3 regions of the Luteibacter sp. P1_D3 genome follow, and region 1 is predicted to be linked to each of the others. Evidence: predicted binding sites of a transcription regulator. Region 1 holds the regulator's gene; each other region holds the start of a gene.
What was found. The regulator FliA, encoded in region 1, starts transcription of late flagellar genes. The targets are predictions, from matches to a motif close to TAAAGTTTNNCNNNCNNNGGCCGATAA.
Positions count from the first base shown of each region.

Region 2: the regulator FliA is predicted to act here: its motif matches at 1,644-1,670, upstream of AC1DYM_RS03010 (methyl-accepting chemotaxis protein).
Region 3: the regulator FliA is predicted to act here: its motif matches at 2,137-2,163, upstream of AC1DYM_RS06315 (methyl-accepting chemotaxis protein).

Region 1 covers NZ_JBFUAT010000001.1:262,430-265,705, reverse strand. The annotation lists gene flhF (flagellar biosynthesis protein FlhF) at 1-138, shown strand, start outside; gene AC1DYM_RS01220 (MinD/ParA family protein) at 201-1,076, shown strand; gene AC1DYM_RS01215 (RNA polymerase sigma factor FliA) at 1,073-1,804, shown strand; gene cheY (chemotaxis response regulator CheY) at 1,858-2,259, shown strand; gene AC1DYM_RS01205 (protein phosphatase CheZ) at 2,270-2,914, shown strand; gene AC1DYM_RS01200 (chemotaxis protein CheA) at 2,922-3,276, shown strand, end outside.
Region 2 covers NZ_JBFUAT010000002.1:215,238-218,513, reverse strand. The annotation lists gene ppc (phosphoenolpyruvate carboxylase) at 1-1,568, shown strand, start outside; gene AC1DYM_RS03010 (methyl-accepting chemotaxis protein) at 1,726-3,276, shown strand, end outside.
Region 3 covers NZ_JBFUAT010000006.1:107,482-110,757, reverse strand. The annotation lists gene AC1DYM_RS06320 (NmrA family NAD(P)-binding protein) at 1-317, opposite strand, end outside; gene AC1DYM_RS06315 (methyl-accepting chemotaxis protein) at 418-2,103, opposite strand; gene AC1DYM_RS06310 (family 78 glycoside hydrolase catalytic domain) at 2,226-3,276, opposite strand, start outside.

The DNA of each region.
Region 1 (3,276 bases):
GTGCCCGAAGACATCGCCTCCGCCGATGCGCGCAAGCTGGTCTGCCTCGCGGCCCAGTTGCTCAAGCAGCGCAACGAGGAGCCCGACGACGCCATCCTTGCCGATCGTTTCGGCACCGCGGCGCCCGCGCTCGCCTGATCGGGAACCCGCATAACGTGACTACCGCCACCGCACACTCTTTCACGGCAGTGAACTCCTTCATGACCACACACGTCGATAGCACCCAGGCCGCCGGCCTCAACTGGCTTGACGACCGTCGCCCCACACGCAGCATCGCGATCGCGGGCGGCAAGGGCGGCGTCGGCAAGACCACCGTGGCGGTCAACCTCGGTATGGCCCTGGCCATGGGCGGACGCGACGTMGTCCTGCTCGATGCCGATCTGGCCATGGCCAATATCGACGTGCTGCTCGGGCTGCAGCCGACCCGTCATCTCGGACACATGCTCGAGGGCGAGTGCCGCATCGAGGATCTGATCCTCCAGGCGCCGCATGGCCTGAAGGTGATTCCGGCCACCTCCGGCGCCCGTCGCATGGCGCAGCTGCCGAACATCGAGCACGCCGCCGTCATCCGCGCGTTCGACGAATACCCGATCGCTCCCGAATACCTGATCGTCGACACCGCCGCCGGCATTTCGGACAGCGTGTCCATGTTCGCCGCCGCTTCGGACGAAGTCGTGGTGGTGGTCTGCGACGAGCCGGCCTCGCTGACCGATGCCTACGCCCTGATCAAGGTCATGAGCCGCGAGTTCGGCGTGAACCGCTTCCGCATCGTGGCCAACATGGTCCGCCACGCCCAGGAAGGCCGCCAGTTGTTCGAGAAACTGTCCCGGGTGACCAACCGGTTCCTGGATGTTTCCTTGGATTTCATGGGGATGGTCCCGCACGACGAGTACCTGCGCCAGGCGATTCGCCGCCAATCGGCGGTGGTCGATGTCTGGCCGAGCAGCCGATCCGCCGTCGGATTCAAGAATCTGGCCAGGTCGGTCGATACATGGGGTGAACCCGAACCCCGTGCTCAGGGTCGCATCGGCTTTTTCGCCGAGCGGTCCCACCTGGGAGGAGGGTTGCCACTGTGAGCGTTGCGACGGAATACCTTGAAGTCACGCGAATCCCGGCGGATCAATTGGTACGAACCCACGCGCCGCTGGTGCGCCGGATCGCCTATCACCTGATGGGCCGGCTGCCGCCGAGCGTGGATGCAAACGACCTCATGCAGGCCGGAATGATCGGACTGCTGGAGGCCGCAAGAAATTACTCGCCGACTCGCGCGGCCAGTTTCGAGACCTATGCGGGTATCCGCATACGGGGCGCGATGCTGGACGAACTGCGCAAGACGGACTGGACCCCCCGCTCCGTGCACCGGAAGTTGCGCGAGGTGGCTGAAGTAACGAGGCAGATCGAGAACGAAACGGGTGGTGATGCCGAAGACGCCGAAGTGATGAAGCGGCTGGGCATCGACGCCATGGAGTACAACCAGATTCTGGCCGACGCGGCGAGCGCGCGGTTGCTCAGTCTTACGGCGCCCGAAGGCGACGAAGGCGCGGCAATCGATGTCGCGGACCCGGATGCCGCGGGTCCGGAAGGGCTCTTCGAACAGGACGGCTTGCGCGATGCGCTGGCCCAATCCATCGACGGCCTGCCCGAACGCGAGAAGCTGGTGATGTCGCTGTACTACGATGAAGAGCTCAACCTGAAGGAAATCGGTGCGGTGCTGGGTGTGAGTGAATCGCGGGTGTGCCAGATCCATGGCCAGGCCCTGATCCGCCTCCGCGCACGCATGACGGGTTGGAAAGACAAGCATTGACGGCATTACGGTGCCGTCGCCGGTAAGAACGCGCAGTCAGGCGGAGACGAGTTTTGGACAAGAACATGAAAATCCTCGTGGTGGACGATTTCTCCACCATGCGGCGCATCGTCAGGAATCTCCTGGTCGAGCTGGGATTCACGAACACCCTCATCCAGGAGGCTGAAGACGGCAACGCGGCGCTCACGATGCTGCGCGCCCAGCCCTTCGACCTGGTGGTGACCGACTGGAACATGCCCAACATGACGGGCATCGACCTGCTCCGCGCGATCCGCGCGGACGCCGCGCTGAAGTCGATGCCGGTGCTGATGGTCACGGCCGAGAACAATCGCGACCAGATCATCGCTGCCGCGCAGAGTGGCGTGAACGGCTACGTGGTCAAGCCGTTCACGGCGGTCACGCTGAAGGAAAAGCTCGACAAGATCTTCGAACGACTCGCCGCGGCTGCGGGCTAAGGGAATAACGATGAACACCATGCTTACCGCCGGCCACGAGGTCGTTCCCGAGCTGCGCGAGTTGCTCGATGCCGATGACAGCGTCGCCTTCGAACAGGCGCTCGACCGCCTGTTGCGCAGCCGTGAACAGCACCTGTTCCTGGCCCTGGGCCACCTCGCGCGCGATCTTCATGAGTCGGTCCGCCGCCTCGCCTCCGATATCTCCAGCGATGGTGTGCCGGGCAACATGAGCGACGCGCGCAAGCACCTGCGCGACGTGCTCGAGATGAGCTCGCAGGCCGCCCACCGCACCCTCGATTTCAGCGACAAGCTGCGCCCGCAAGCGCAGGCGCTGGCCAAGCAGGCCGACGAAGTGCTGGTGCTCGACCAGGCCGATCCCGCCTTCGCAACGAGCGCGACGGCCCTGGCCGTGCGCGTCGGCGATTTCGCGCAGAGCTGCGACATCGGCCTGGGCGAGATGGTCGAAGCCCAGTCCTGGCAGGATCTCTCCGGCCAGCGCGTGGCGCAGGTCGAATCGTTCATGGCCAAGGTGGAGTCGTCGCTGGTCGAGCTGGTGCGTCTCACCGGTTCGCTCGCGGGCGGCGCTCACGCACCGGCCGCGGACAAGGTCAGCCAGGACGAAGTGGATCGACTGCTCAGCGAATTCGGGTTCTGAGCGCCGTATGAGCGTGGAGCTGGACAACGAGCTGCTCAATGTCTTCCTGATCGAAGCACGCGAACTGCTCGAGAGCCTGGGCGAACAGCTCGTGGACCTCGAAGCATCGCCGGGAGACGCCGAGCTGCTGAACGCGGTCTTCCGCGCGTTCCATACCGTGAAGGGCGGTGCGGGCTTCCTTGGCCTCAACGCCATGGTGGAGCTGTGCCACCGCGCCGAGGACCTCCTCAACGAGGCCCGTAATGGCGCGGTGGTGTTGAACCCCGGCTTCATGGATGCGTTGCTCGAGTCGCTGGACCTCCTCAACGACATGATGCGTGCGGCCGACGCGGGCGTCCCCGCCGAGCCCGCGCCCCGCTCCG
Region 2 (3,276 bases), on a different contig from region 1:
TTGCCCATGGCGGCAAGCATGCCGGTGCCTATGCCGTCGGTCGCCTGCTTTGGCGTGCACGCACGTTCGGCTTCCATCTGGCCCGGCTGGACGTTCGCCAGGATGCACGTGTGCATGACGAGGCGCTGTCCGCCTTGCTCGATGACGTGGAATTCGCGAACCACGACACGGCCGCGCGCGTGAAGGCACTACGCCCGTACGCCGCCGGCGAACGGAGCTTCGTCGCCGGCGACGATCACGAGGCCGCGACGATGCTCCGCGAGGTGTTCGCCACGCTGGCCGATTCGCGCAAGCGCTACGGTCAGGAAGCCACGGGCCTATACATCATCAGCATGGCCGAAAGCGCGGCCGACGTGCTCGCCGTGCTGGCGCTGGCCCGTCGCGGTGGCCTGGTCGAAGACGGGCGCGTGCCACTCGATGTCGCCCCGCTGTTCGAGACGATCGACGATCTCGCCGGTGGCGCCGAGACCTTGCAGGCACTACTGGACGATCCGGTTTACCGGGAGCACCTCAAGGCGCGCGGGGATCGCCAGTGGGTGATGCTCGGCTATTCGGACAGCGGCAAGGACGGCGGCACGCTGGCGTCGAAGTGGAGTCTGCAGCGCGCCCAGGTGGACCTGCTCGAGGTGGCATCGAAGGCCGGCATTCGCGTCGCCTTCTTCCACGGTCGCGGTGGCTCGGCCAGTCGCGGCGGCTCGCGCATCACCCCGGCCCTGATGGCCTCGCCCCGCGGTTCCGTGGGCGGTGTGCTGCGCGTGACCGAGCAGGGTGAAGTGATCCACCGCAAGTACGGCATTCGTGCATTGGCCGTGCGTAACCTTGAGCAGACGCTCGGTGCGGTGATGCGTGCCTCGTTGCGCCCGCGCGACGTCGATGCGCGCGAGCCGGCATGGAAGGACACGATGGCACGGCTCTCTGCGGAGAGCCGCAAGGCGTACCGCGCGTTCGTCGACACCGAAGGCTTCGTCGACTATTTTCGCGGCGCCACGCCCATCGATGTCATCGAGCGCATGACGCTCGGTTCGCGTCCGGCACGTCGCCGCAGCATGAAGGGCGTGGAAGACCTCCGCGCGATTCCCTGGGTATTTTCCTGGACGCAGTGCCGTGCCGTGCTCACTGGATGGTACGGGTTGGGCAGCGCGCTCGACGTCGTCGCGAAGGATTGCGGCGAGGAGCGCCTCGTGGAGATGGCGCGTGAGTGGCCCTTCGTCTCGACCATGCTGGACGATGTGGAAATGGTCCTGGCGAAGGCCGATATCGACATCGCCGAAGCGTTCTCGAAGCTCGCGGGCCCCCTCCACGAGCGCTTCTTCCCGATGATCCGCGCGGAGTTCGAACGGACGGTGGCGTGGGTGCTCAAGCTGAAGGGCGCCGATGAACTGCTGGCCGGCGACCCTCGCCTGGCGACGTCGATCCGTCTGCGCAATCCGTACGTGGATCCGATGAGCCTGCTCCAGGTCGACCTGCTCAAGCGCTGGCGGGCCACGGACGGCAAGGATGACGCCCTGCTCAGTGCCCTGGTGGCCTGCGTCAACGGCGTGTCGCAAGGGCTGCAGAACACGGGCTGAGCTATTTGCCATACAAAAAGGGTGAGGCGGCGCGGCGCGCCGTCTCACCAGGTAAAGAGAATGCGTGCCAACGCCTAAAGTCTGCGCGCGCGCTGCCGAAAACGCCGGTGTAGGGGCACCCGCAAGCGGTGCCCGATGACCTGGCACAAGGCTCCGTATGAACAGCATTTTCCATCGCGCCGCGGCGCGCAGCATGAGCGTGGGCGCGCGCCTCACCCTGCTCGTGGTCGGCATCGTGGCGCTCGGCGTCGCGGCGTTGACCATCGTGGTGACCACCATGGTCTCGCGGGAGCTGGAGACGCGGGCCCGTGCCGATCTCGAGCGCGGCAACCGGGCCATCATCGCCACGGTGAACACGTTCAGCGGCGCCCTGCTCGCCGAGTCCGATCGCTTCCTCAGCCTGTTCGAGAGCTATTACCCCGGCAGCTTATCGGTAGACGACAAGCACCGCGTGATGATGGGTGGGCACACCGTTCCCACCCTGCTGCATGACGGCAAGGCGATCAACGGCGATTTCGCCCAGGTCGACGAGTTTTCCACGCGTGCGCATGTCGTGGCGACCCTGTTCGTCCGCGACGGGCCGGATTTCATCCGGGTCAGCACGTCGCTGAAGAAGGAAGACGGATCGCGCGCAGTCGGCACGTCCATCGACCATGCCCACCCGGCGTTTCCGCAGCTCTTGTCCAACAAGTCGTATGGCGGCCCTGCCGTCCTGTTCGATCGCCCGTACATCACTCGTTACGAGCCGATCCACGATGCATCCGGTAACGTCGTGGGCGCGTGGTTCGTCGGCGTCGAGATCGCCAGCGAGATGGCCAATCTCTCGCAGGAGATCGCTTCGATCCACATCGGCCAGAGCGGCTACTACTCCGTCGTCGATGCGAGCGCCGGCAAGCGATACGGTACGTTCATCGTCGACCCGATGACGAAGGACGTCGCAGCCAGGGCCGACGGCGCTGCGCTGAAGGTGATGGATGTCGATGGCCAGCCGGTCTTCGGTCGCATGCTGTCGGGCAAGCACGGCGAGTTGCGTTACCGCGTGAGCGTGGACGGCCGCACGGTGGATCGCCTGGCCATGTATGCCACCGATCCCGCCTGGAGCTGGCTGGTCGCCGGCACGGTGGACATGGATGAACTTTACGGACCGGTGAGGCACCTGCGCATGGTGGCCATCGGTACGGCCATCGGCATGGTCGGCGTGCTTTGCCTGCTGCTCTTCATCGCGATCCGGGCGCGCATCACGCGACCGCTGTCGCATGCGGTCGAAGCTGCCCGGCGGTTGGCCGAGGGCGACCTTACGGCACGCCTTCAGACCACGCGCGGCGACGAGATCGGCCAGCTGATGCGTTCCATCGATGGCATCGGCGACGGGCTCGGCGACATCGCCCGATCCGTGCGCAAAGCGGCAGCGAGCATGGCGGGAAGCACGTCCGAGATCGCCGCGGGCAACGCTGATCTGTCCACGCGCACCGAAACCCAGGCGCACGAATTACAGATGACCGCATCGAGCCTGGACGAGCTGACGCGTACGGTGCGCGACAACGCCGGCAATGCGGCGCGGGCCAGCACGCTGGCCGAGCACGCCAGCATCGCCGTGCAGCAGGAGGCGAGTGCGATGCAGGGCGCCGTCGAGGCGATGAACGGCATCCAGGCCTCGGCCCAGCGCATTGCCGACGTCATCGGCATCATCAACGGCATCGCCTTCCAG
Region 3 (3,276 bases), on a different contig from region 1:
AGGACGACGACGCGGTCAGGACGGGCGGCAAGCAGGGCGTCGCGGATCGAGGCGATGCTACGCGTCGATTCGGGATAGCCCGGCGACGGATCGAACAGCGGCGGCAACAGGACGAAGATCGCTTCCGCCCCCTCGAAGGCACGGGTCAGCGCCGGCGTGTCATCCACGTCGGCGACGGCGACGTCGGCACCGCGCTCGGCGAAGACCACACCCTTCGCTGCATCGCGAACGACCGCGCGGAAAGGCTTGCCTGCGGCGAACAGCGCGTCGGCAAGGGCGGTGCCGACCTGGCCGGTGATTCCGGTAATGGCGTACATGACGTTCTCCTCGTGTTGATAGCGACGAGGAGGACGATAGGCCGACGGGACTGTTGACTGAAGCGACTTATTCGCAGCGCTTTAGTGACGTTCTGTCACCTCAGGCAAATGCCGCCCAGGCATCGCTGCCCTTCTTCACTGGCGCCGACTGGCCGAAACTGAGGTCGTGCGCCGCCCGTTCCACCGCCGAAGCAGGGGCTCGCCGCTCGGCGCTGGCGGTGCCGTCCACGGTGAAGAACGCCACCTGATCGCTCAGCGAGTGCGCCTGGTCCTGCATGGACTTGGCCGCGGCGGCAGCCTCTTCCACCAGCGCGGCGTTCTCCTGGGTCACCTGGTCGATCTGCGCGATGGCCAGGTTGACCTGATCCACGCCTGCCGACTGCTCGGCGCTGGCCGCGGCGATCTCGGCGACGATGTCGGTCACCTTCTTCACGCTGGCGACGATGTCGCGCAAGGCCCCGGAGGACTGCTCGACCAGCGCGGCACCGATCTCGACACGTTCACCGCTTTCGGCGATCAGTCCCTTGATCTCGCGCGACGCCGCGGCGCTGGACTGGGCCAGTCGACGCACTTCCGCCGCCACGACCGCGAAGCCCCGACCTTGTTCGCCGGCGCGTGCCGCTTCCACGGCAGCGTTGAGCGCCAGCAGGTTGGTCTGGAAGGCGATCTCGTCGATCAGACCGACGATGTCGCCAATGCGGCGGCTGGAGTCGCCGATCTCACGCATGGCGGCCATGGCTTCGCCAACCACGTCGCCACCCTTCTCCGCTTCGCTGCGCGCATGACGCGAGAGTCGGTCGGCGGCGGTGGCGTTTTCCGCGTTCTGCTTCACCGTGGCGGTCATTTCTTCCATGGATGCCGCGGTTTCTTCGAGGCTGGACGCCTGCTCCTGCGTGCGCTGCGACAAGTCGTCGTTGCCACGCGCAATCTCGGCGGACGTCGTGGCGACCACATGCGCCCCTTGCTGCACTTCGGAAACAATGGAAGACAAGGTACCGCGCATGCGCTCCAGTGCGCCGAGCAGGCTGGCCGGGGCGTACTCGCCACCGTCGCTGCGCAGGTCGCCACCGGCGATACGGCCGGCAATATGCACGGCGTCACGCGGCTCACCACCGACCGTCGCCCGGATACTGCTCATCGACAGCCAGATCACCAGCAGGGCGAGACCGGCGATGACCGCGGACTTCAGCAGGTCACGCTGCAGCTGCGCGTGGAAGGCCGCGTCGATGTCGCTGAAATAGGCCCCGGAGATGAAGTGCAGGTCCCAGGGCTTGTACCAGCTGGAATAGCTGATCTTGTCCCTGAGCTCGTTGGTCTTGGGCATGACCTGCGTGTAACGCGTCATGCCATGGCCGTCCTTCGTGTCGGCGTCGAGCATGGCCACGTACTGATGGAAACCCTTGCCGTCCTTGTCGTCGCGAATGTTCTTGCCGATGTCGTCGGCGCGCAGCGGATGCATGCGCATCGTCAGCGCCGAGTCGAACGCGAAGACGTATCCGGTGTTGTTCGACCAGCGCATCGCCTGGATGTCGTCGAGTGCGGCGACGCGCGCTTCAAGATCGCTCATCTGGCCCTTTTCAGCGCGCGCGTGATACGCCTCCGCCACGGCGATCGCGGCGGTCACGTGCTGCTCCAGCGTGTCGGCCAGCTGCGTCATCTGCACATGGCGACTTTCCACGCCCGACATGACGGTCTGCCCGACCAGACCAAGCACCACCACGGTCATCACCATCCACACGCGCGCGTTCAACGTCGTGCGGCCGAACCAGTTCTTCAATGCGGACATGTACCGTCACCCTGTGCTTTCCCCGTGTATGCATTAACGGCCGGAATTCGCAGGTCTTTACGACACTTTTGTGAACGACGCACCCGACCGGCCCCGTGTAGGAGCCGATTCATCGGCGATCCCTACGGAGCGCCCAAATGATGATCCCCCGACCCCACAACCCTGTCCGACCGCCCAGGCAGCCCGATGACCGCCTCCGCCCCCACCGGCACATGCACATTCAGCTCCACCCGCCCACCCACCTTCCGCCAAGCCACCGAAGCCTCCCCATATGGCGTCATCACAGCGGCGGAAGCATGATCCAGCCACGCGGTCACCGCCGGCCGCACCTCGATGCGGCGCCAACCCGGTTCCAACGGCCGCAACCCGGCAACGTCGCCAAACAGCCAGTCATCCACCGTGCCGAGGAAATAATGTCCCCGCGAGCGCGAGGCCAGCTTCCAGTGCTCCCACAGGCTGGTCGCGCCGTTCGCCCGCCAGAAGCCCCAACTCGGAAAACTCACCTGGGTAGCGATGCGCCAGGCCTCGTCGGCGTGCCCGGTCGCCGTGAGCACCGGGAGGATAATCTTGGTCGCCAGGGCGCCGGTATCGAGGTGGTCGCCCCGGGCCTTCGCATCCTCCGCCACGCCGGCGGCGACGCGATCGCGCAAGTCGTCGGGCACCAGCCCGAAGGCCAGCGCCAGCAGGTTGTGCGCCTGGCGATAGCCCTCATCGCCCTCGCCCCGGTAGTGACCGGCTACGCGATCGAGGAAGCGTGCATTGAAGGCGTCGCGCACGAGATCCGCCTGCGCATCGAATCCCGCCGCACGTGTTGTGTCGCCGCGCAGGCGAAGCATGTCCGCGGTGACGCGCTGCATGCGATACAGGTACGCCGTGGCGGCGACGCGTTTGTCTTCCGGCGCATTCTCACCACCCGGGTCGGTTTCCGGACTCACCCAGTCGCCCAGTTCGGTATCGGCGATACCTCCGGGCGAACGCGCGTTCTCCATCGCCACATAGCGCGCGATGCCTTCGATATGTTCATCGATGGGGCGACGATCACCCGCGTTCATCCAGAGTGACCACGGCACCAGCACATAGGCGGCGTGCCAGGTCGGCGCGCGGACGTCGCCCCAGCCGGGATTCGGCGCGATCAGCAAAGGCGAACCATCCGCCTTGCGCGTATCGGCGATG